DNA from 4 places in the Streptomyces sp. JLBT605 genome. Region 1 is predicted to be linked to each of the others. Evidence: riboswitches for the same ligand, from Rfam matches in the RefSeq annotation. Region 1 holds a riboswitch; each other region holds the start of a gene.

What was found. A riboswitch is a leader RNA that binds a small molecule or an ion and turns the genes downstream of it on or off. The one in region 1 is predicted to bind cobalamin.
Region 2: another riboswitch for cobalamin. It lies ahead of metE (5-methyltetrahydropteroyltriglutamate--homocysteine S-methyltransferase); the one in region 1 lies ahead of AC4BDD_RS01950 (energy-coupling factor ABC transporter permease).
Region 3: another riboswitch for cobalamin. It lies ahead of AC4BDD_RS21625 (SCO2321 family membrane protein); the one in region 1 lies ahead of AC4BDD_RS01950 (energy-coupling factor ABC transporter permease).
Region 4: another riboswitch for cobalamin. It lies ahead of AC4BDD_RS23560 (cobalamin biosynthesis protein); the one in region 1 lies ahead of AC4BDD_RS01950 (energy-coupling factor ABC transporter permease).

The regions. Positions count from the first base shown of each region.
Region 1 is NZ_CM177087.1:378,584-384,359, reverse strand. It holds gene AC4BDD_RS01965 (energy-coupling factor ABC transporter ATP-binding protein) at 1-437, opposite strand, end outside; gene cbiQ (cobalt ECF transporter T component CbiQ) at 434-1,183, opposite strand; gene AC4BDD_RS01955 (energy-coupling factor ABC transporter substrate-binding protein) at 1,188-1,775, opposite strand; gene AC4BDD_RS01950 (energy-coupling factor ABC transporter permease) at 1,772-2,473, opposite strand; cobalamin riboswitch at 2,503-2,697, opposite strand; gene AC4BDD_RS01945 (ATP-binding SpoIIE family protein phosphatase) at 2,756-5,263, opposite strand; gene AC4BDD_RS01940 (cupredoxin domain-containing protein) at 5,373-5,776, opposite strand, start outside.
Region 2 is NZ_CM177087.1:6,638,422-6,644,197, reverse strand. It holds gene AC4BDD_RS28755 (acyl-CoA thioesterase) at 30-482, opposite strand; gene metE (5-methyltetrahydropteroyltriglutamate--homocysteine S-methyltransferase) at 479-2,836, opposite strand; cobalamin riboswitch at 2,969-3,206, opposite strand; gene AC4BDD_RS28745 (DUF6153 family protein) at 3,365-3,850, shown strand; gene AC4BDD_RS28740 (PLP-dependent cysteine synthase family protein) at 4,277-5,341, shown strand; gene AC4BDD_RS28735 (MFS transporter) at 5,338-5,776, shown strand, end outside.
Region 3 is NZ_CM177087.1:4,959,541-4,965,316, reverse strand. It holds gene AC4BDD_RS21640 (TetR family transcriptional regulator) at 1-453, shown strand, start outside; gene AC4BDD_RS21635 (ferredoxin) at 495-728, opposite strand; gene AC4BDD_RS21630 (aldehyde dehydrogenase) at 733-2,190, opposite strand; cobalamin riboswitch at 2,382-2,536, shown strand; gene AC4BDD_RS21625 (SCO2321 family membrane protein) at 2,684-3,991, shown strand; gene AC4BDD_RS21620 (SCO2322 family protein) at 3,991-4,743, shown strand; gene AC4BDD_RS21615 (energy-coupling factor transporter transmembrane component T) at 4,884-5,776, shown strand, end outside.
Region 4 is NZ_CM177087.1:5,401,140-5,406,915, forward strand. It holds gene AC4BDD_RS23550 (putative cobaltochelatase) at 1-424, opposite strand, end outside; gene AC4BDD_RS23555 (cobyric acid synthase) at 525-2,057, opposite strand; gene AC4BDD_RS23560 (cobalamin biosynthesis protein) at 2,584-3,729, opposite strand; cobalamin riboswitch at 3,872-4,003, opposite strand; gene AC4BDD_RS23565 (hypothetical protein) at 4,220-4,465, opposite strand; gene AC4BDD_RS23570 (inorganic phosphate transporter) at 4,492-5,776, opposite strand, start outside.

The DNA of each region.
Region 1 (5,776 bases):
CCGTACGACAGCAGATGGGTGGGCCGGTCCCGCAGCGCGGTGATGTCCAGGGCCTCCAGCGCCCGCTCGACCCGGTCGCGGACCTCCTCCTCGGGCAGGCCGAGGTTCATCGGCCCGAACGACACGTCCTGCTCGACCGAGGCGGCGAACAGCTGGTCGTCCGGGTCCTGGACGACCAGCTGGACGGTGGTGCGCAGCCGGGTCAGCCCCTTGCGGTCGTAACCGACCGGCGTGCCGTCCAGGCGGAGTTCCCCGGTGGCGCAGCGCAGCCCGCCGCTGAGCAGCCGGAGCAGGGTGGTCTTGCCGCTGCCGTTCCGGCCGAGCAGGGCCACCGAGCGCCCCTCGACGATGGTGAAGCTCACCCCGTCGAGCACCGTGGGGCCGTCCTCGTAGGCGTAGCCGGCGTCGATCAGCTCCACGACGGGCAGCGGGGTCATAGCGCGAACCTTTCGATGACGAGAGTGAGGGCGACCAGGCCCGCCAGCAGGGCCGCGGTCGCGCCCAGGAACCGCGCCGAGACGGCCGCCGGGGGCACCAGCACCCGCAGCGTCCCGTCGTACCCCCGGCCGGCGAGCCCGGCCTGGAGGCGCCCGGCCCGGTCGAAGGCGCGGACGAACGCGGTGGCGCCCAGGCCCGCCAGCGACCGCCAGGCGGCGGCCCGGCCGGTGTGGCCGAGCCGGGCGGCCTGCGCCTGCCGGATCCGGCTGATGGCGTCCAGCAGCAGGAAGCTGATCCGGTACATCACCAGGGCGACGTCCACGACGGCCGCCGGAACCCCGGCGCGCACCAGCCGGGGGAGCACATCGGACACCGGCGTGGTGAACGCGAACAGCAGCACACCCAGGGAGGCCGCGGCGGTGCGCAGCAGGAGCTGCCCGGCGTGCTCCGGGCCGTGCGGGGCGAGGGACACCAGCCCCGCGGAGCCGCCCACCTGGAACAGCAGCGGGACGGCACCGGTGACGCAGAAGCCGAGCGGGACGCGGAAGGCGCGCCACAGCTGACGCCCCGCCACCCCGGCCGGGCCGAGCAGCACGGCCAGGGTGGCGGCGGCGACCAGCGGGGCACCGGGCCAGGGCGGCAGACAGACCGCCGTGACGGTCAGCCCCAGGCCCAGCGCGGCCTTCTCCAGCGGATGGCGGCGGCGCCAGCGGCTGCTGTGCGCCGCCGCGTCGATGGGCAGCACGCGGCTACGCCGTCCGGCGGCCGGAGCCGCCGGCCGTTTCGGTGCCGACGGTCCCGGCGCCCGCTGTTTCGTCGCCCGCCGTCCCGGTGCAGGCCGTTTCGGTGCCGGCGGTCCCGGCGCCCGCCGTCACGGTGGCCGCGGTCGCCGACTCGGCGCCGGTCACCTGCCGCTCGGTCGCCATCCCGGCTGGAGCCTGCTCCGCGGCCGCGCCGCCGGTACCGGCCTGGGGCACCTTGGCGGCCTGGGCCTCAGCCGCGCCGGCCATCTCGGCGGCCTTGGCCGCCTCCGCCGCCCTGGCCTCGCCCTGGCGCCGCCCCTTGCGCAGCCCGAAGTAGTAGGCCAGCACGCCCCCGCCGAGTGCCGCCTGGAGAGCGAACAGCGCCGACTCGATCTCTCCGGAGGGCGGTTCGTACAGCGGCGAGAACCACGGCTCGTAGTCCGGCTTGTTCTCGGTGATGGCCGTCTCCGCCTGGGCGTCGGACCCGGTGAACGGCTCCTCCTTGTCGTCACCGAGCCCGAGGGCCAGCGGCAGGACGGCGAGCGCCGCCACCGCGGCCAGCAGCAGCGCGTTGATCCTGGTGTTGCGGTTCATCGGGCCACCGCCTCCTTCGCGTCGGCCGGCCGCTCGTCCCGGGCCAGGACGCCCAGCCGGGTCAGCTCGCTCTTGCTGGACTGCGTCAGCAGCCGCACCACCAGCACGGTCAGCAGTCCCTCGCTGACCGCCAGCGGGATCTGCGTGACCGCGAAGATGCCGCCGAACTTCGCCAGCGCACCGGCGAACCCGCTGCTGGGGTCCGGGAAGGCGAGCGCCAGCTGCACACTGGTCACGCAGTAGGTGCTCAGGTCGGCGACGAACGCCCCGAGGAACACGCTGACCATCAGCGGCAGTCGGAAGCGGCGCAGCAGCCAGTAGACGCCGTATCCGGCCCACGGCCCGACGATCGCCATCGAGAAGGCGTTGGCGCCCAGCGTCGTCAGCCCGCCGTGGGCCAGCAGCAGAGCCTGGAACAGCAGGGTGATGGTGCCCAGCACGGCCATGATGGGGGGCCGGAAGAGGATCGCGCCCAGTCCGGTGCCGGTGGGATGCGAGCAACTGCCCGTCACCGAGGGGATCTTCAGCGCGGAGAGGACGAAGGTGAAGGCGCCGGAGGCGCCGAGCAGCAGGGTGCTCTCCGGGTTCGACTTCACCTCCCGGGTCAGGGACCGCACGCCGTGGATGAGGAACGGCGCGGACGCGGCACCCCAGGCAGCCGCGTGCAACGGGGGCAGATACCCCTCAGCTATGTGCATGGGAAGGGAGACCTCTCCAACACCTCGTGGATGGACGACACGCCTTGGCCGGTCTCCTGGCTGACGGGTCGTGCCGTCTCGGCTCCGCCTTCCCGGGCGCCGCGGTTCCCCGCGCCGTCCCAGTGGCCGCCCCGAGGGGCAGGAGCCGGACTTCCCGATCACAGTGGCGAGGGCCGCACCGGTTTCTCCACCGGTTTCCCGTCACCAAGGCGCTGCGACTTTAGTGCTCCCACCCTGGTCACGACAACTTTCGCAAAGGGGGCGCCAGGAGGTTGCCGGGGCTCACACCGCCGGCGGCATGGTCTGCTCGGCCCAGATGGTCTTGCCCCGCCGGGTGTAACGGCTGCCCCAGCGGGTGGTCAGCTGGGCGACCAGATACAGGCCGCGGCCACCCTCGTCGGTGGCCCGTGCCCGGCGCATCCGCGGCTGCGTGCTGCTGGGGTCGGACACCTCGCAGGTCAGCACATCGGTGCGGATCAGCCGGAGTTCCACCGGACCGCCCGCGTGCCGGATGGCGTTGGTCACCAGCTCGCTCACCACCAGCTCGGTGGTGAACGCCAGCAAATCCAGCTCCCAGACGGCCAGCTGGCCGGCCACCAGCTCCCGCGCCCGCGACACCACCGCCGGATCGGCCGCCAGCGCCCACGTCACCGTGTCGCCCGGCGGCACCCGCCGGGTCCGGGCGACCAGCAGCGTCACATCGTCCGGCAGCCGGGTCGGCGGCAGACCGGCGACGATCTCCCGGGCCACGTCCTGCAGCGGCCGGTCCCGCGCCGCCCCCGACCGGACCAGCCGCTCCCGCAACTGCGCCATGCCCTCGTCGATGTCGCCCTCTCCGCGCTCGATCAGCCCGTCGGTGTAGAGCGCCAGGACGCTGCCGGGGGCGACGTCGACCACCGTCTTCTCGAACGGCAGCCCGCCCACGCCCAGCGGCGGCCCCGGGCTCATCTCGACGAACTCCGCCGAGCCGTCCGCGCCCACCAGCGCCGGGGGCGGATGGCCCGCGCTGGCCAGTGCGCAGCGCCCGCTCACCGGGTCGTACACGGCGTACAGGCAGGTGGCGGCGAAGGAGTAGGTACCGCCCGGGACGGCGGCGCCCTGGGGGCTCGGCCGGGTCGGCTGGAGGGCGGTGCCGCCCTCCAGCTCCAGCTCCGGCCAGCCGCCGCGGTCGCCGGAACCGGCGTCCAGCCCGGTGTCCAGCGGCAGTTGCAGGACGAGGTCGTCCAGGTGGGTGAGCAACTCGTCCGGATCGGGGTCCAGATCGGCCAGGGTGCGGACCGCCGTCCGCAACCGGGCCATCGCGGTGGTGGCCCGCAGCCCGTGTCCGACCACATCGCCCACCACCAGGGCCACGCGCGCGGAGGACAGCGGAATGACGTCGTACCAGTCGCCGCTCACCCCGCCGATGGGGTCGGCCGGCAGGTAGACACTCGCGGTGCGGACGGCCGCGGTGTCCGCCGTGGCCGGGGGCAGCAGCGAACGCTGGAGGCTGACCGCGGCCAGGTGCTCGCGGGTGTAGCGGCGCACGTTGTCCAGCGCCAGCGCCGCCCGCGAGGCGATCTCCTCCACCAGCGCCAGATCGTCCTCCTCGAAATCCGGCCGGGACGTCGCGGTGCGCCACAGGGTGAGATTGCCCAGCAGGGTCTTCCGGCTGCACACCGGGACGCTGATCGCCGACCGGGCGCCGGGCGCGTCGGTGGCCCACGCGGGCGGGGCCGGGCCCGGCCCGGTGTCCCCGTTCAGGCCGGTGACCAGCACCCCCCGCCCGTGCCGCTGCGGCGCGGCGGGCACCGCGCGGGTGGCGGAGATCTCCCCGGGCCCGCCGGACCGCAGCGAGGCCGCGCCCTCGCCGGCCGCCGCGGTGCGGCGCATGGCGATCCGCTCATGGTGGTCGGGGACCGGCTCCCCGCCGGTGAACACCGGCTCGGCCACGTCCACCGCCACGATGTCGGCGAGCCCGGGCGCCAGCGCGCCGGCCAGGTCCTCGCTCGTCGCCAGCGCGGACAGCGAGCCGCCCAGCGCCGCGGTGGCCCGGTGCAGCAGGGCCAGCCGCTGCCGGCCCCGGTGCTCGGCGGTGACGTCCACATAGGTCGCGGCCACCCCCAGCAGGCGCCCGCTGGGCTCCTGCAGCCGGTAGGCCGAGACCATCATGACCACCCCGCTGCGGGGGTCCTCCAGGGTCCGCGCCAGAGCGGTGAAGCCGACCAGGGGCTCCCCGGTGCGCAGCACCTGACGGAGCCGGTCCTCCACGGCCCTGGCGTCCTCCGGCCACAGGAAGTCCGCCAGCCGGTGGCCCCGCAGATCCTCCGGCACCCCGGTGTACGGCAGCAGGGGGGTGTTGGTGCGCAGCAGCCGCAGCTCCTCGTCGAAGACGGCCAGCCCGATCCGGTCCTGGCCGAACAGCTCACCGGCCAGGGCATGGTCCTGTCGCCACCGGGTGAGCAGCTCGTACGGAGCGCCCAGCACCAGGTATCCGGAGGGGAACCGGGAGTTTCCGCCGCCCAGCGGCAGCACCCGGAAGCCGACGTCGAGCCGGCCGCCCGCGCCGTGCCGCATGGTCGCCCGCCCCTCCCACGCCCGCGAGTCGAGCCGCGCCAGCACCTCGGCCCGGCTCCCGGGGTCGGCGAGCAGGTCGGTGATGGGCCGCCCGCACACGTCCTCGGAGCGGTGCCCCAGGATCTCCTCGGCCGCCGGGGTCCAGGCCACCAGGGTGCCCGCCTCGTCCACGATGGCCGCGGCGGTGTTGTAGAGGGCGAAGGGGTAGGGCTCACCACCTGGTGCACTGCTCATACGGACACACTTCCCGTTCTCCGCAGATCACCGCGATCTCACGATCACCATGATCTCAGGGCGTCTGCGTCACGCACGGCGGCACCACGGGCGGGCGGGCCCGCGCGGCTCAGTAGCCGCCGGTGCTCGAGTGTTCCTTCGGAGAGGCGCCGTCACCGACGGTCAGGGTGGTCCGCATGCCCAGATCCTTGTGGCCGTCGACCGGGCAGTACAGCTCGTACGTCGTGCCGGACTTCAAGGTCACGTCGAACTTCGCCGAATCGCCGGGGGAGACGGTCGAGGTCTTCTTCTCGATACCGGAGCCCTCGATCTCCAGCGCGTGCACATGGCTGCCGTCGTTCTTCGCGACGAAGGTGTAGTCACCGGCGGAGAAGGTGTGCCGCGACAGATCCAGCTTGTAGTCGGTCATCCGGACGTCCACCTGGGTGACGCCCGGTTCGGTGCTCCGCCCGGGGGCCGACGGTGAGGGCGAGGGCGAGCCGCCCCCGTCGCCGTCCCCGCCGCCTCCGCAGG
Region 2 (5,776 bases), 6.3 Mb from region 1:
GCCCCCGCCATGCCGTCATCCGCGGTCCGTCACCCGCCGTCCGCCGTCTGCGGGGCCGGTGTGGTGAGCGCCGGAACCGGGCGCGGCCGGCCCTGGGCGTCGATGGCGACGAAGGTGAGGTGGGCGGTGGCCACCTCGGCGGTGGGCCCGGAGGCGTTCCACCGCTCGGCGAACACCCGGACGCCGACGTCCATCGAGGTGCGGCCGGCCCGCTCCAGCACCGCTTCCACGGTGAGCAGGTCGCCGGCCCTGGCCGGGGCGATGAAGGCCATGCGGTTGACCGAGACAGTCACCGCCGGGCCGTCCGCGTGGCGCCCCGCGGCCGCCGCGGCGGCATCGTCGATCAGCCGCATCACCACGCCGCCGTGGATGGTGCCGTACAGGTTGGTGTCGTGCTCGCTCATGATGTGCACGAGGGTGACACCGGAGGCGTCCGGGGTCTTGCGCCCCGGGCCCGCGTCCGCCGTGGTGGAGGTGGTCATGACGCCGGGCCCCCGTCGGGTGCGGTGTCCAGGTTCCGGCGGGCCTGCCGGGCCGCGCTCGCCATTCCTTCCAGGGCCGGGCGGACCTCCTCCCACCGCCGGGTCTTCAGGCCGCAGTCGGGGTTCACCCACAGACGGTGGGCGGGCACCGCGGGCAGGGCGCGGCCGATCAGGTCCGCGATCTCGGATCCGTCGGGGACGCGCGGCGAGTGGATGTCGTAGACGCCGGGGCCGACCTCGCGCGGATATCCGGCGGCGGCCAGTTCGCCGGCGATCTGCATCCGGGAGCGGGCGGCCTCCAGGCTGATCACGTCGGCGTCCAGCTCCTCGATGGCGGCGAGGATGTCGCCGAACTCGGCGTAGCACATGTGGGTGTGGATCTGGGTGTCGGCGCGCACGCCGGCGGTGGTCAGCCGGAACGCCTCGGTGGCCCAGGCGAGGTAGCCGGGCCGGTCGGCGGCGCGCAGCGGCAGCGTCTCGCGCAGCGCGGGCTCGTCGACCTGGATCACCGTCGTACCCGCCGCCTCCAGGTCGCCGACCTCGTCCCGCAGGGCGAGGGCGACCTGCCGCGCGGTCTCGGCCAGCGGCAGGTCGTCGCGGACGAAGGACCAGGCGAGCATGGTGACCGGCCCGGTGAGCATGCCCTTGACCGGCCGGTCGGTCAGCGACTGGGCGTAGGAGGTCCACTTCAGCGTCATGGGCGCCGGCCGGGAGACGTCACCGGCCAGGATCGGGGGCCGCACATAGCGGGTGCCGTAGGACTGCACCCAGCCGTGCTGGGTGGCGAGGTAGCCGGAGAGCTGTTCGGCGAAGTACTGGACCATGTCGTTGCGTTCGGGCTCGCCGTGCACCAGCACGTCCAGGCCGGCCTTCTCCTGGAAGCCGACCACCTCCCGGATCTCGGCCGCGATCCGCTCCTGGTAGGCCGCCTCGTCGATGCGTCCGGCGCGCAGATCGGCGCGGGCGGTGCGCACTTCGGTGGTCTGCGGGAAGGAGCCGATGGTGGTGGTGGGCAGCGGCGGCAGGCCGAGCCGGGCCTGCTGGGCGGCGGCCCGTTCGGCGTAGGGCTGCGGGCGCCGGGTGTCGGCGTCGGTGACGGCGGCGCCGCGGGCCCGCACCTCGGGGTCGCGGGTGAGGGCGGAGGCGGCGCGCGCGGCGCGGGCCGCCCGGTTGGCGGCGAGCTGCGGGGCGATGGCGTCGGTGCCCTCGGTCAGGCCGCGCGCGAGGGTCACCACCTCGCCGGTCTTCTGCCGGGCGAAGGAGAGCCAGCGCGCCACCTGCGGGTCGAGGTCGCGCTCCGCCGTGGCGTCCAGCGGCACATGGAGCAGGGAGCAGGAGGGCGCCACGTCGACCCGGTCGGCGAGGCCCAGCAGGGTGGCGAGGGTGGCGAGTGACCGCTCCAGGTCGGCCAGCCACACATTGCGTCCGTCGACGACGCCCGCGACCAGCCGCTTGCCGGGCAGTCCGCCGACCGCGGCGAGCGCGTCGAGGTTGGCGGCCGCGGGCCCGGTGAAGTCCAGGGCGAGCCCGTCGACGTCCGTCGCGGCGAGCACCGGCAGGGCCTCGCCGAGCCGGTCGAAGTAGGAGGCGACCAGCAGCCGGGGCCGGTCGGCGATCAGGCTGAGGTCGCCGTAGGCGCGGCGGACGGCGTCCAGTACGGCCGGCGGCTGGTCCTGGACCAGGGCGGGCTCGTCCAGCTGCACCCACCGCGCGCCCGCTGCCCGCAGGTCGGCCAGCACCTCGGCGTAGACAGGCAGCAGCCGGTCCAGCAGCGTCAGCGGCTGGAAGCCGGCCGGGGCGCCGGCCGCGGGCTTGGCCAGCAGCAGGAAGGTGACCGGTCCGACAAGGACCGGGCGGCCGGTGTGTCCCTGCGCGGCGGCCTCCCGGAACTCCGTCACCTGCTTGCCGGAGTCGGCGCTGAAGACCGTGTCCGGTGCCAGCTCGGGCACCAGGTAGTGGTAGTTGGTGTCGAACCACTTCGTCATCTCCAGCGGCGGCACGTCCTCGGTGCCGCGCGCCATCGCGAAGTAGCCGTCCAGCCGGTCGGCGTGGAAGGCGGCGCGGTGCCGCTCGGGAATGGCTCCGACCATCACGGCGGTGTCCAGGACGTGGTCGTAGAGCGAGAAGTCACCGGTGGGCACCTCGGCGATGCCCGCGTCGGCCAGCTGCCGCCAGTTGCCGCGGCGCAGTGCCGCGGCGTCGGCGCGCAGGGCGTCGGCGGTGACACGTCCGCGCCAGTAGCCCTCGATGGCCTTCTTCAGTTCGCGGTGCGGGCCCTGGCGGGGGTAGCCGTGCACGGTGGCCAGGGCCTCGCGGGTCGGTGCGCAGGGCGTGGTGGGGTTGGGTCGGGCCACGGAACTCTCCTTCGCGAGTCCGGAGGGGACCAACGCCGGCGTGGGTACGCGAAGGACGGGCGCCCGTGCTGTGAAGGGGCAGCCCTGCCGCCGCGGACCCGCCCACGAGGTCCCGGTTGGACCGCACCCCGCTGCGGGGCGCGGGCAGTGGCAGGTCTTCGGACTCACGGGCATGCCTGCCGCCCGTCACGAGGACGGGCGGGGCTCCTACTGGCCGTCGCTTCCCACACCCGGGACTTCCGGGTCCAGTGCGTATGACGGCGGTCGTTCCCGCTCACCGCTGCGGGGCAGTCCCGGATTCCCACCGGGTTCCCTCTTACGACGCATCCCGTCTGGCGGACGGGGCGAACCAGCTGCGTGCGCCAGCCTACCCGCCGACCGGCACCTGTTGGCGAATACCGATCAGATGACCGATCAGGTGACCGATCTCCGCTGCCCGCACCGCCGTTGACGACCGGACGGCGGGTTCGCGCCAATGTTCGGGCGACTGGCTGACGAACCGATCCGGCGTGCGGCTAGGATCACGACATGGTCACGGCCCGGCCCCTGTGCCGCCTGCTGCGGACCCGCCGCGCGCCGGCGGGCTCGCTGCGCGTGCTGGGGCTTGTGGTGCTGCTGCTGGGCCTGTTGTACTCGCACGGCCTGAGCGGGGAGAGCACCGCCGCGCACACCACCGGCGCTTCGTCCGCGACCGGTACCTCGTCCGCCACCGGCGCTTTCGTCATCACGGACGCCTTCACCGGCACGCCGACGGCACCGCCGTCGAACGCCCCGGCCTCTGCCGCGACGCACCGGCACGAGCCCGGTCCCGGCCACCATGACAGCGCCTCGGGCCACGCGGCCCAGGACTGCCTGTCCGGCCAGCCGCAGCACGGTCTCGACCTGCCGGATCCGTGCACGGCCGTCTTCGGCACGGCCGCCTTCCCGGCCGCTCCCCGGGGCGCGGTGACGCGATGGGGTGCGGCCCAGTCGCCACCGCCGACACCCCCTGATCCAGCGATCCTGCGAATCTAGACCGACAGCCCGACAAGCCGGCCGTCGGCGCGCCGGCGCGCCCTTGTGCGCGCCGCTCCCCCGCGAGCAGGCCGACCACACCGCTCGTTGCCGGCCCCCGCTCCCGTACGCGCCCCCGACACGGCCCACGGCCGCGCTCCGGCGCGCCCTGTCACCCCTGGCACCTCCAGCACCTCCGGCACACCCCCCTGTCCCCTGCCCCGACCGGCCGCTCCTCGCACGCCCGGTGCGATGACCGACGCCCACGACGGTGGCCGATCGGCCCCGTCCGGCACGCGCGGCGAACGGCCGAGGAATCCGCACGCGTACCGCATCCGAGAGGAAACCATGCGCGCTCACACCCCCACATCCGCGTCCCCGCAGCACTCCGCACCCGCCGAGCCCGCCCGACCCGCCGGGCCGGCGGCGGCACCGACGCCTCATGGCATGTCCAAACTGGTCGGCCAGACCCCACTGCTGCGGGTCTCCGAGCCGCTGGCCCCCGCCGGGCGGGGCTTCTGGGCCAAGCTGGAGGGGTTCAACCCCGGCGGCATCAAGGACCGTCCCGGTCTGCACATGGTCGAGCGGGCCCGGGCCCGCGGCGACCTGCGCCCCGGCGGCCGGATCATCGAGTCCACCAGCGGCACCCTCGGGCTCGGGCTGGCGCTGGCCGGCCTGGTCCACGGCCACCCCGTCACCCTGGTCACCGACCCGGGCCTTGAGGGGTCCATGACCCGGCTGCTGACCGCCTACGGGGCCCAGGTCAACGTCGTCGCCGAACCCCATCCCACCGGGGGCTGGCAGCAGGCCCGCCGCGACCGGGTGGCCCAGCTCATGGCCCGGCACCCCGACTCCTGGTGCCCGGACCAGTACAACAACCCGGACAACGTCGCCGCGTACACCCCGCTCGCGCTGGAGCTCGCGGCCGAACTCGGCCACATCGACGTCCTGGTGTGCAGCGTGGGCACCGGCGGGCACTCCGCCGGCGTCTCCCGGGTGCTGCGCCAGCTCAACCCCGAACTGCGTCTGGTCGGCGTGGACACCATCGGCTCCACCATCTTCGGACAGCCCGCCCGCCCCCGCCTGATGCGCGGCCTGGGCTCCAGCATCTATCCGCGCAACGTCGCCTACGAGCACTTCGGTGAGGTGCACTGGGTGGCCCCCGCGGAGGCGGTGTGGACCTGCCGTCAGCTCGCCGCCTCGCACTACGCCACCGGCGGCTGGAGCGTCGGCGCGGTCGCCCTGGTCGCCGGCTGGCTGGCCCGGACGCTGCCCGCCCAGACCCGCATCGCGGCCGTCTTCCCGGACGGGCCGCAGCGCTATCTGAGCACCGTCTTCGACGACGACTACTGCGCCGCCCACGGGCTGCTGGACTCCCCGCCCGCGGTGGAACCCGAAGTGGTCGGCAGGGTCGACGAGAAGGAGGTCACCTGCTGGACCCGGTGCACCACCGTGACCGACCCCCTGACGCTGCCCGGCGCCGACCGGCGGACCGCGCGGGAGGAGGCGTGAGGAGCACCCTGGCGCAGGCGCGCTCCTATCCGCGCAGTGTGCAGCTGCTGATGGTGAATCAGTTCACCATCAATCTCGGCTTCTACATGCTCATGCCCTATCTGGCGCAGCATCTGGCCGGGGATCTGGGGCTGGCCGCCTGGACGGTCGGGCTGATCCTGGGGGTGCGCAACTTCAGCCAGCAGGGCATGTTCCTGTTCGGCGGGACCCTGGCCGACCGGTTCGGTTTCAAGCCGATGATCATTGCCGGCCTGTCGCTGCGCATCGTCGGCTTCGCGGTGCTCGGGCTGGTCGACTCGCTGCCCGCGCTGCTGGCCGCCTCGGCGGCGACCGGGCTGGCCGGCGCGCTGTTCAACCCGGCCGTCAGGGCCTATCTGGCCCAGGACTCCGGCGACCGCCGGGTGGAGGCGTTCGCGCTGTTCAACGTCTTCTACC
Region 3 (5,776 bases), 4.6 Mb from region 1:
CAGATGCACGAGACGCTGCGCAAGCGGCCGCCGACCGAGCCGGACCCGGCCGCCCGGGTCGCCCAGACGCTGATGCGCGCCTTCCGCGCGCTCCAGCGGGAGCCGCAGCTGGCGGACGCGATGGTGCGGGCGCTGACCTTCGCCGACCGCTCGGTCAGCCCGGAGGTGGACACGGTCTCCCGGCTGACCACCGCGATCATCCTGGACGCGATGGGGCTGAAGGCCCCGCCGACCGCCGAGCAGTTGTCCGCCGTCCGGGTCATCGAGCACACCTGGCACTCGGCCCTGATCACCTGGCTCTCGGGGCGGGCCTCGATCGCCCAGGTCAAGATCGACATCGAGACGGTCTGCCGGCTCATCGACGTCACCACGCCGCGCGAACCGGCGGCCGGCGCACCGCGCGAGCAGGCCGCCGGCGGGCGGGCCGGGCGGTCGGTCGCGCCCGGCGGCTGAGGCGCACCCGGCGGCTGAGGCCCGCCCTCGGCTGCCGCCGCTCACTCCTCCGACGGGAACACCGCCTCCCCGCCGCCCGCCAGCCGGAGCGCGATCGCCTCGACCGGGCAGCCCTCCGCCGCCGCCAGCACCGCGTCGGAGCCCTCGACCTCCGGTTCGACGGGCCGGGACTGACGGGCCGCGTCGAGCCGGAACGCCCGCGGCGCGGTGGCCGCGCACATCCCCGAGCCGACGCACAGCCGGCGGTCGACCTCCACTTCCCAGCGGTCCGCCACCGGGTCAGCCCTCCCACCCGGCGGGCAGGTGGATGGTCTTGGGCTCCAGATAGGAGGCGAACCCCTCCGGCCCGAACTCGCGCCCGAGACCGGAGTTCTTGAAGCCGCCGAACGGCCCGAGCATGTCGAGACTGAAGGTGTTGACCGAGAAGGTGCCGGTGCGGATCCGGCGGGCGATGTCGATGCCGCGTTCCACGTCCGCGGTCCACACGCTGCCCGACAGCCCGTAGTCGGAGTCGTCGGCGATGCGCACCGCCTCCTTCTCGGTCTCGTACGGCAGCAGGCAGATCACCGGGCCGAAGATCTCCTCCCGGGCGATCCGCATGTCGTTGCCGACGTCCGCGAAGAGCGTCGGCTCGACGTACCAGCCGGTCGCCGGGGAGGCGGGGCGGCCGCCGCCGGTGAGCACCTTGGCGCCCTCCCGCTGCCCGATGCCGATGTAGTCGAGCGATCGCTGCTGCTGGCGGCGGGCGACCAGCGGGCCGACCTCGGTGGCGGGGTCGAGCGGGTCGCCGACGACCAGGGCGGAGGCGGCGGCGGTGAGCCGTTCGGCTATCTCGTCGTAGTGGCTGCGCGGCGCGAGGATGCGGGTCAGCGCCACGCACGCCTGGCCGTTGTTCATCCAGGCGTTGGGGACGATGCCGGCGACCGCCGCGTCCAGGTCGGCGTCCGGCAGGATGACCGCGGCCGACTTTCCGCCCAGCTCCAGGGTGACCCGGGTCAGCCGGCGCGCGGCGACCTCCATGACGCGCCGGCCGGCCGCGACCGATCCGGTGAAGGACACCTTGTCCACCCCCGGGTGCCCGACCAGGTACTCACTGGTCTCGCGGTCGGCCGGGAGGATGGAGAGCACACCCTCGGGCAGCCCGGCCTCGGCGGCGATCTCGCCGAGCAGATACGAGTCGAGCGGGGCCTCCGGGGAGGGCTTGAGAATCACCGGGCATCCGGTCAGCAGCGCGGGCGCGAGCTTGGCCGCGGCCACGAACTGCGGGGCGTTCCACGGCACCACGGCCGCCACCACCCCGACCGGCTCGCGCCGCACCAGCAGCGGGCCCAGGATGCCGGGGCGCCGCTCCTCGTAGACCGCGTCGCGGGCCACGGCCAGGGCCGCCTCCCACACCAGCATCGCGCCGAGCCCCTGGCCGAGCACGCTCCATGAGCAGGGGCTGCCGTTCTGCGCGCTGATGGTCCGCGCGATCTCCTCGTGGCGGGCCGCGACGGCGTCCTTGACGCGGGTGACGACCGCGATGCGCTCCGCCGGGCTCATCCGCGGCCAAGGCCCGGCATCGAAGGCGGCGCGCGCCGCCGCGACCGCCCGGTCGACGTCCTCGGGCGTGGCGTGCGGCACCCGCCCGATGACCGCCTCGGTGTGCGGCGAGACGACCTCGATGGTGTCCTGACCGGCCGGGTCGACCAGCGTGCCGCCGATGTAGAGCTGTCGGTACTCGATGGGGTCGCTCATGCCCGATGCCTCCCGGGGGCTCGGCGCGGGGCAGCGCTCCGACTATCTGACGCTGCATCAGAAAACTGGATACCAGTTCGCACCCCGGCGGGCAATGCGCCCGACACCCCGCCACAGCCCAGCCCGGCCCGTCCTCGCCCCGGCCGTGGCGAGGCCCACGCGCCCGGCGCCGGGCGATCCGGTGGCCGCCGGTTAAGGTGTCCGTGCACAACTTCATCTTCACCGTGACCGATCGGGGAAAGCCGGTGCAATTCCGGCGCTGACCCGCAACCGTGAGTACGGCTCGTGCCCTCGGCGGGCCCGCGACCGTACGAGCCGGAGCACCCGCTCGGCCACGACGAAGGCTCCCGCACCGGTCGCCCGGTGCGCGGCACCGTCGAGGTCTACGGAGCGGAGCCCGGTGCCCTCGCGTACGCCAGGCGCGCGCGGGTGGACGGCCGCGCCCCGCTGTGTACCGCCCACCGCAGACTCTTCCACCGAGAGGCACCGTCCCATGAACGCACGCCGCAGCGCCGCGGCTCTCGCTGTCTCCGTCGTCCTGGGCATGACCGCCGCCCCCGCCGCGCTGGCCGACGAGGCGCCCCCGAAGACGCCCAAGCCGCAGGCGTCCGCCCTGCCGAACGGGCTGTACGGGAGCCAGGACCCCCAGTACGACGGCGTCTGGCGGCAGTCGCTGGCGCTGCTGGCGCAGAAGTCGGTGGGCGCCACCCCGCCGGCGGCGGCCGTCGACTGGCTGACCGGGCAGCAGTGCGCGGACGGCGGTTTCGCCGCCTACCGCGCCGAGACCTCCACCCCGTGCGAGCCGAAGAAGGGCGAGTTCAGCGACGCCACCGCGGCCGCGGTGCAGGCGCTCGCCGCGGTCGGCGGCCACGGCGCCTCGGTGGAGAAGGGCATCGGCTGGCTGAAGCGGCAGCAGAACGACGACGGCGGCTGGGGCATGAACCCGGGCAGCCCGAGCGACGCCAACTCCACCGCGGCCGTCATCGGCGCGTTCGCCGCCACCGGCGAGGACCCGGCGAAGGTCACCTCCGCGCGCGGCTCCAAGACTCCGTACGACGCGCTGCTCGGCCTCCAGCTCGGCTGCGACGCCAAGAAGGACGAGCGGGGCGCCTTCACGTACCAGCTCCAGAAGGGCAAGCCGGTCGTCGCCAACGACCTGGCCACCTCCGCCGCCGCGCTCGCCGCCACCGGCAAGGGCTTCCTCTTCGAGCCGGTCGGCAAGGGGGAGGACGAGGCGGTCGAGCCGCTGGACTGCGGCAAGGACGACGACGCCAAGGGCAAGCGCGAGCGGGACGACGCAGGCGAGGCCGCGGCCGCGTATCTCTCCGCGACCATGGCCGGCCACGGCCGGCACCTGAACTCCAGCATGCCGGGCCAGGAGAAGCAGGCCGACGTCGGCGGCACCGCGGACGCCGTCCTCGCGCTGGCCGCCGGCGGCCACCGGGAGGCCGCCGCCAAGCCGCTGAGCTGGCTTCAGGGCAACGACAGCTCCGCGCTGACCTGGGCCAAGGACCAGCCGGCCGCCCTCGCCAAGCTGATCCTCGCCAGCCGTGCGGCCGGCGCGGACCCGCGGGACTTCGGCGGCACGGACCTGCTGAGCAAGCTGTCCGCCACCGGCCCGGCGGCCAAGGCGCCGTCGGACACGCCCGGCGAGACCCAGCGGGAGCAGGACAAGAAGGACGACAAGGACGAGAAGGACGACGACGGCGGCCTGAACGTCTGGTGGATCGTCGGCGTGGGCGCGGTCGCGGGCATCGGGATCGGCTTCCTGCTGAGCGGCCGGAAGAAGCAGCAGCACTGATGAGGCTCCGGTCCACCGCCCGGCCGGCCGCCACCCGGCGGCCGGCCACGGCCATATCCGCCCCTCCCCGCCCTCTCCCCCCTCTCCGGCTTGCCGGCGCTCTGCTGGCCGGGCTGCTGCTCGCGCTGGGCGCCGCCCCCGCACACGCGGACGGCTACCGCTACTGGTCCTTCTGGGAGCGGGACGGCGACCAGTGGACGTACGCCACCCAGGGCCCGGCGACCGCCCGGCCCGATGACGGCGACACCATCGGCTTCCGGTACGCCGTCAGCGAGGACTCGCGGAACGCGGTGCGGCCGCGCGGCACCACCAACTTCGCCACGGTCTGCGCGGGCACGCCCGCCGAGGACGGCCGCAAGCGGATCGCGGTGGTCGTCGACTTCGGCACCGCCGCCGACGCGGCCGACGGCCGCACCCCGCCGCGGGCCCGTACCGCCTGTGCGCGGGTCCGCGGCAGTGCCAGCGCCGCCGACGCGCTCGCGGCCGTCGCCAAGCCGCTGCGCTACAACTCCTCCGCGCTGCTCTGCGCCATCAGCGGCTACCCCGAGTCCGGCTGCGCCGAGAGCGTGGCGGGCTCCTCGGGCGGCAGCGGTGGGAAGCGGACCGATCCGGAATCCGCCGACCGGTCCACCGCGGGCGGGGACGCGAACGGCGGGGACGAAGGCCCGTCGGCCGGTCTCATCGGCGGCGTCGCCGCCGTCGTCGCACTCGGTGCCGCCGCCGGCTGGCAGGCCCGCCGACGCCGCCGATGAGCGGCGAGGAAGCGCGCCTGCCGTTTGGCCCACGGGGCCATGGCGGCGACCCGGCGGCGGAGCACTCCGCAGTCTCGGCGCGGTCCATCCCACCCGCGCGGCCCGGGGTGTTCCGGCGCGCGAGTGCGGTCGGGGCGCGGCTGCGCGCACCCGGGGCCTCGCGGCGGGGGGCGCTGCATGCCGGGGCCTGGTGGCTGTGGGCGCTGGGGCTCGCGACCGCCGCCTCACGGACCACCAATCCGCTGCTGCTCGGGCTGCTGATCGGTGTCGCCGGCTATGTGGTGGCGGCCCGCCGCACCGACGCGCCGTGGGCCCGGTCCTACGGCGCGTTCCTCAGGCTCGGCCTGGCGGTGCTGGCGATCCGGCTGTTCTTCGCGGTCTTCCTCGGCTCGCCCATCCCCGGCACCCGCGTGCTGGTCACCCTCCCCGAAGTGCCGCTGCCGGACTGGGCCCAGGGGGTGCGCATCGGCGGCGCGGTGACCGCCGAGGGGCTGGCCTTCGCCCTGTGCGACGGGCTGAAGCTGGCCACCCTGCTGATCTGCGTCGGCGCGGCGAACGCGCTGGCCAACCCGGCCCGGCTGCTCAAGTCGCTGCCCGGCGCGCTCTACGAGGCCGGGGTCGCGGTGGTGGTGGCGCTGACCTTCGCGCCGCACCTGGTCACCGATGTGCAGCGGCTGCGCGCGGCCCGCCGGCTGCGCGGCCGTCCGGACCGGGGCATGAAGGCGCTGCTCCAGGTCGGGCTGCCGGTGCTGGAGGGTGCGCTGGAGCGGTCCGTGGCGCTGGCGGCGGCAATGGACGCGCGCGGCTACGGCCGCACCGCCCAGGTCCCGGCGGCCGTCCGGCACACCACCACGGCACTCACCCTGGGCGGTCTGCTCGGGGTGTGCGCCGGAACATACGGGCTGCTGGCGGCCGAGGGGGCGGGGTTCGGCCTGCCGGTGCTGCTGGCCGGGCTCGCCGCCGCGCTGGGCGGACTCTTCCTCGGCCGCCGGCGCTCGGTGCGCAGCCGCTACCGGCCGGACCGGTGGGGCGT
Region 4 (5,776 bases), 5.0 Mb from region 1:
GGTTGACCTCGTCCACGTAGAGGATCCCGCGGTGCGCGTCCGCCAGCAGCCCTGGCTGGAACGCCTTCACGCCCTCCGCGAGCGCACGCTCGATGTCCAGCGAGCCGACCACCCGGTCCTCGGAGGCACCGACCGGCAGCTCGACCAGACGCGTCGGCCGCGCGCCGCCGGTACCGGTCTCGTGCGGGCCGTCCGGGCACCGCGGATCGGGCCCGGCCGGGTCACAGTTGAACCGGCACCCGGCGACGACCTCGATCCGCGGCAGCAGTGCCGACAGGGCCCGCACCATCGTGCTCTTGGCCGTTCCCTTCTCGCCGCGCACCAGCACCCCGCCGATCGCCGGGGAAATCGCGTTGAGCAGCAGGCCGAGCCGCATGTCGGCCATGCCGACAACCGCGGTGAACGGGTAAGGGGCGGTGGTCATATGGTCGTACCTCCTGCGGTAACTCGTCGGACGAGCGGCGAAATCCAGCCCGTCCGGCGATTGAGGACCGGGGTGTGGGGCGGAGCCCCGAGTAGGGGACTCACGGCGCCCCCGGCGGTACGAACGGCAGCCCCCGGGGCACCCCGTCCTCGATCAGCCGCAGCAGCGCGTCCGTGTCCGCGTGCTCCTCGATCAGATCACCGAGCCGGTCCAGCTGCTCCTCGCGCAGCGCCCCGAAGGCGGTGTCCGGAGCCGGTACGAACGCCCGGCCCGCGTCCGCGGCGACCCGGCGCAGGAACGCCCGCCGGAAGCCGTCGCTCTCCAGCGAGCCGTGCCAGTGCGTTCCCCACACCGAGCCGACCCGGCAGCCGTCCAGGAACCCCTCGTCGTACGGTCCGTGCAGCTCCGCGACGCCGTGGTGGATCTCGTACCCCTCCACCGGCTCGCCGAGCGCCTCACCGACCGGCCGCGCCAGGGTCTTCTCCACGGCGAAGCGCACCCGCACCGGCAGCAGACCCAGCCCCTCCACCGTTCCCGCCCGGGACTCCACCTCGTCCTCGATGCGCGCCGCCAGCATCTGGAAGCCGCCGCAGATGCCCAGCACCGGGCGGCCCTCGGCGGCCCGCCGGGCCACCGCGTCCGCCAGGCCGCGCTCCCGCAGCCAGGCCAGCGCCCGCACCGTGCCGCGGGTTCCCGGCAGCACCACCAGATCGGCGTCGGCCAGCTCCTCCGGCCGGTCCACGAACCGTACGATCACGCCCGGTTCGGCGGCCAGCGCGTCCACGTCCGTGAAATTCGACATCAGCGGGACGGCGGCGACCGCGACCCGCAGCACGTCCGCGCCGTGCGGCGGCGCGACCACGCTCTCCCGGACCGCGCCGCGCATCGACACGCGCAGCCCGTCCTCCTCGTCGATGCCCAGCCCGTGCGCGTACGGCAGGACGCCGAGAGTGGGCCGCCCGGTCAGGTCCCGCAGCATGTCCAGGCCCGGCTGCAGCAGCGTCACATCGCCGCGGAACTTGTTCACCAGATAGCCCGCCACATGCCGCTGGTCCTCGGGTGAGAGCAGCGCGGTGGTGCCGAAGAACGAGGCGAAGACGCCGCCCCGGTCGATGTCGCCGACCACCACCACCGGCAGCGAAGCAGCCCGGGCGATCCCCATGTTGACGATGTCGGTGCGGCGCAGATTGATCTCGGCCGGGCTGCCCGCGCCCTCGCAGATCACCGCGTCATGGGTACGCCGCAGCTCCTCCAGGCACTCCGTCACCGTGCCGAACAGCGCCTCCTGCCGCCCCCGGTGGTAGCCGCGGGCGCTCAGCTCGCCCACCGGCTTGCCCAGCAGCACCACCTGGCTGCTGCGGTCGGAGCCCGGCTTGAGCAGTACCGGGTTCATCAGGGCGCTGGGCTCGACGCGGGCCGCGGCGGCCTGCATGGCCTGCGCCCGCCCGATCTCCGCGCCCTCACGGGTGACGAACGAGTTCAGCGACATGTTCTGCGCCTTGAACGGCGCCACGGAGACGCCCTTGCGGGACAGCCACCGGCAGATGCCCGCCGTGACCACGCTCTTGCCCGCGTCCGAGGTCGTCCCGGCGACCAGCAGCCCGCCACCCAGCCGATTCCGGCCGCCGCTCATGCCGTGTCCCTTTCTCTCTCCCCCGGACTCCGCCCGGGGGTGCCCCCATCTCCGCCCGCGCGGCGCGCACGTACGGCTCTCGCCGGCGCCCGCTGCCCGGCTGCGTCTGCCGCCGGTGCCTGCCGCCCGGCGGCCGCGTACGCGTCGCTCATGTCCCCCCTGTCCGCGGCCGTCGGCCGCGCCGCGTGCGGGGCGCCGCCCGCGGTAGACCATGCCCGGCGCGGCATCGCCGCACGCGGCCCGGCCGGGTACTCCGCGTGTGCGGCGTCGCCCCGCGTGGCGCGCGCGAACGCGGCGCGCCGGTACGAGGTGAACGGCGCGCCCCATCGCGCGGCGCGGGCGGCACAGCCGGCACGCACGCCGTCGGCGCGCCGAGCCGCTTCGCGGGTCGACCGCCAGGCGCGCCCGGACGCACACGTGGCGGCCGGTGGCGTGACCCACGGCCCCGCCTCGGCGCCGCTGCGCGGCACAGGACGGCGGAGCGCTGGGTCGCCGTGTCGGCCTCGCGCCGGATCGCCGGTGCGGCTCATCCGGCCCTCGTCCCGGCGGCCTTCGCCTGTCCCGCTGCCCCGGCTCGTCCCGGCCCACGGCCGCCGTCGGAGAGGGCCGACCGCACGGCGCCGATCGCCAGCCGTCCGGCGATGGATGTCGCCAGCGCCAGTGCTCCCACCCGCCGCGACAGCCGGGCCGCGCGGTCGATGTCGGCGACCTCCACCGGCCGGCCGGAGGCGTTGAGTACCGGCCGGTGCTCGACCCGTCCGCCGTACGCGAGGGTGCCGCCCAACCGGACCCCCAGCGCTCCGGCGAACGACGCCTCCACCGGGCCCGCGTTGGGGCTCGGGTGCGCGCGGCCGTCGGCGCGCCAGGCCCGCCGGGCGCCGCGCGGGTCCGGGCCGGCGAGCGTGGCCAGTGCGGCCGTCAGCCGGGCACCGGGCCAGCCGGCGACGTCGTCCAGCCGGGCCGACGCCCAGCCGAAGCGTCGGTAGCGCGGCGATTTGTGACCCACCATGGCGTCCAGGGTGTTGACGGCCCGGAAGCCGACCAGCCCCGGAACGCCGCCGATCGCGCCCCAGACCAGGGCGCCTACGACGGCGTCCGAGGTGTTCTCCGCGACCGACTCCACGACCGCGCGGGCCATCTGCTGACCGTTCAGCGCCTGCGGATCCCGTCCGCACAGGTGCGGCAGCCGCTCCCGGGCGGCGGTGAGGTCCCCGGCGGCGAGCGCGGCGCCGATGGCCTGTGCCTCGCGGCGCAGCGAGGTGCCGCCCAGCACGGACCAGGTGGCCGCGGCGGTGAGCGCGATGTCGGCGGTGCGGGACAGCGAGCGCACGACACAGGAGGCGGGGAGGCCGGGGAAGACAGAGGAGGCGGGGAAGACAGAGGAGACGGAACCGGACGGCGCCGGGGGGCGCGCCGCGCCGCGCGCGGCCGCAGCGGGCTGCCGCACGGCATGGGTCAGCAGCGCGGCACCGGCGGCCGCGCCGCCCGCGCAGAGCAGTGTGTGCAGTGCGCCGTACCCCCGGTGGTCGTGCCACAGCCGGCGCTCCACGGCAGCCGCGGCCCGCCCGAAGGCGGCCACTGGATGGCCGCGGCGCGGATCACCGGCGGCCAGGTCGCAGGCGAAGCCGAGAGCGGCGCCGCACGCGAAGGAGATGGCGTGATCGGCCCGCATCGCTCAGCCTGCCGTCGCGCCTCGACGGGGGAGCGGGGAAGCAGTGGGTGCGGCGGGTGGAGATGGCCGCATGGCGGTGCCGGGCATGGCGCAGTGTCCTCACTCAGGGTCCGCGCCCTGGCTCGACGTGACCGGCGGTGAGAGTCTCCTGGCTCCCGGATCGGCGCTTCCCCCGGTCTTCCAGCCCCCTCGCGGTGAGCCGTGACCTTCGACAGGCGGCGGAGCGCTCCCCGGTGACAGTGGCGGGACCGCGCCGGACTCGCACCGGCTTCCTCTCCTGCCGCCGTTTGGCTCGGGCAGTCCACCACGCTGCGGGAAGGGCCGTCAACTCACCTTTGACCTGCGATGAGACGGTCTGCCCCGGGTGTGGCCGAGGGCACAGCGGCAACCGCGCTCCCGGCCCGGACATGGCTGAGTCCCTGCCTGGACATGACTGAGTCCCGGTCCGGGCACAGGGCCCGGACCGGGACTCATACGTCCGGATGCCGGCTCAGCCGACGATGATCGAGATGCCGTACGCGACGGCCGCCGCGCACAGCGCGAAGCAGAGGTAGGCACCCCCGCGCGCCGCCACCGAGGGGGCGCCGGCGGTGGCGACCGCCGTCTCCCCGGCGGTCTCCGCACGCCGCTTGCGCGAGCTGCCGACGATGCCGAGGGTGAACACCCCGACCAGCGCGACGGTGAAGAGCAGGCTGACGCCGAAGACCTGGCCGAGAGCTTCCCAGTCGATGTCCATCGGATTTCTTCCTTACCTGGCCGTGATCAGGCCGTGGCCTGGGCGGGGGCGGCCGCGGTGGCGGCGGGGGCAGCGGGGGCGGTCGGCTCGGTGACGGCCGCCGGTGCGGCCGGCTCGGTGGAGGCCGCCGACGCGGCCGGCTCCTCCGCGGGGGCCGCGGCCACCGGTCCGGCGGGCGGCGGGGCGACGGTCTGCAGCGCGGCGGTGACCACGCCCACCGGCTCGGCGAGTTCCGAGCCCGTCTCGTTGACGTTGGTGTGGTCGATCGGCTTGCGGCGCGAGGCCACCCAGATCGCTGCGCAGGCGGCGATCGCCAGGACCGCGACCGCGGCGACGCCCCAGTTGCCGCGCTCGGCGAGCAGCGCCGCGGCGGCACCGACGAGACCGGCGGCCGGCAGGGTCAGCACCCAGGCGGCGGCCATCCGGCCCGCGGTCGACCAGCGGACCACGCCGCCCTTGCGGCCGAGGCCCGAGCCCATGACGGCACCGGAGCAGACCTGGGTGGTGGAGAGCGCGAAGCCCAGGTGGGAGGAGGACAGGATGGTCACCGCGGCGCCGGTCTGGGCGGCGAAGCCCTGCGGCGGCTGGATGTCGGCGAGCCCCTTGCCCATCGTGCGGATGATGCGCCAGCCGCCCAGGTAGGTGCCGAGCGCGATGGCCACACCGGCGGAGACGATGACCCACATCGGCGGGTCGGAGTCGGGGGCGATCACACCGCCGGTGATCAGCGCGAGGGTGATCACACCCATGGTCTTCTGGGCGTCGTTGGTGCCGTGCGCCAGCGAGACCAGGGCGGCCGAGGCGATCTGACCGGCCCGGTAGCCCTTCGCGGCGTCCTCGGGGTCGGCGTTCCGGGCGGCCCGGTAGGTGAGCCGGGTCGCCAGCAGCGTGGCGGCACCCGCGACGATCGGCGCGGCGACGGCCGGGATCAGGACCTTCATGACGACCGCGTCGCCGTGCACGGCGTCGAAGCCGACCGAGGCGACGGTGGCGCCGATCAGACCGCCGAACAGCGCGTGGGAGGAGCTGGAGGGAAGACCGGCGAGCCAGGTCAGCAGATTCCAGATGATCGCGCCGACCAGGCCGGCGAAGATCACTTCGGGTTGGATGCCGGATTCGTCGACGATCCCCTTGGAGATGGTCGCGGCCACCTCCACCGACAGAAACGCGCCGATCAGGTTCAGCGCCGCGGACATCGCCACCGCGACCTTCGGCTTCAGCGCGCCGGTGGAAATGGTGGTGGCCATGGCGTTGGCCGTGTCATGGAAGCCGTTCGTAAAGTCGAACACCAAGGCCGTGATGATCACGATC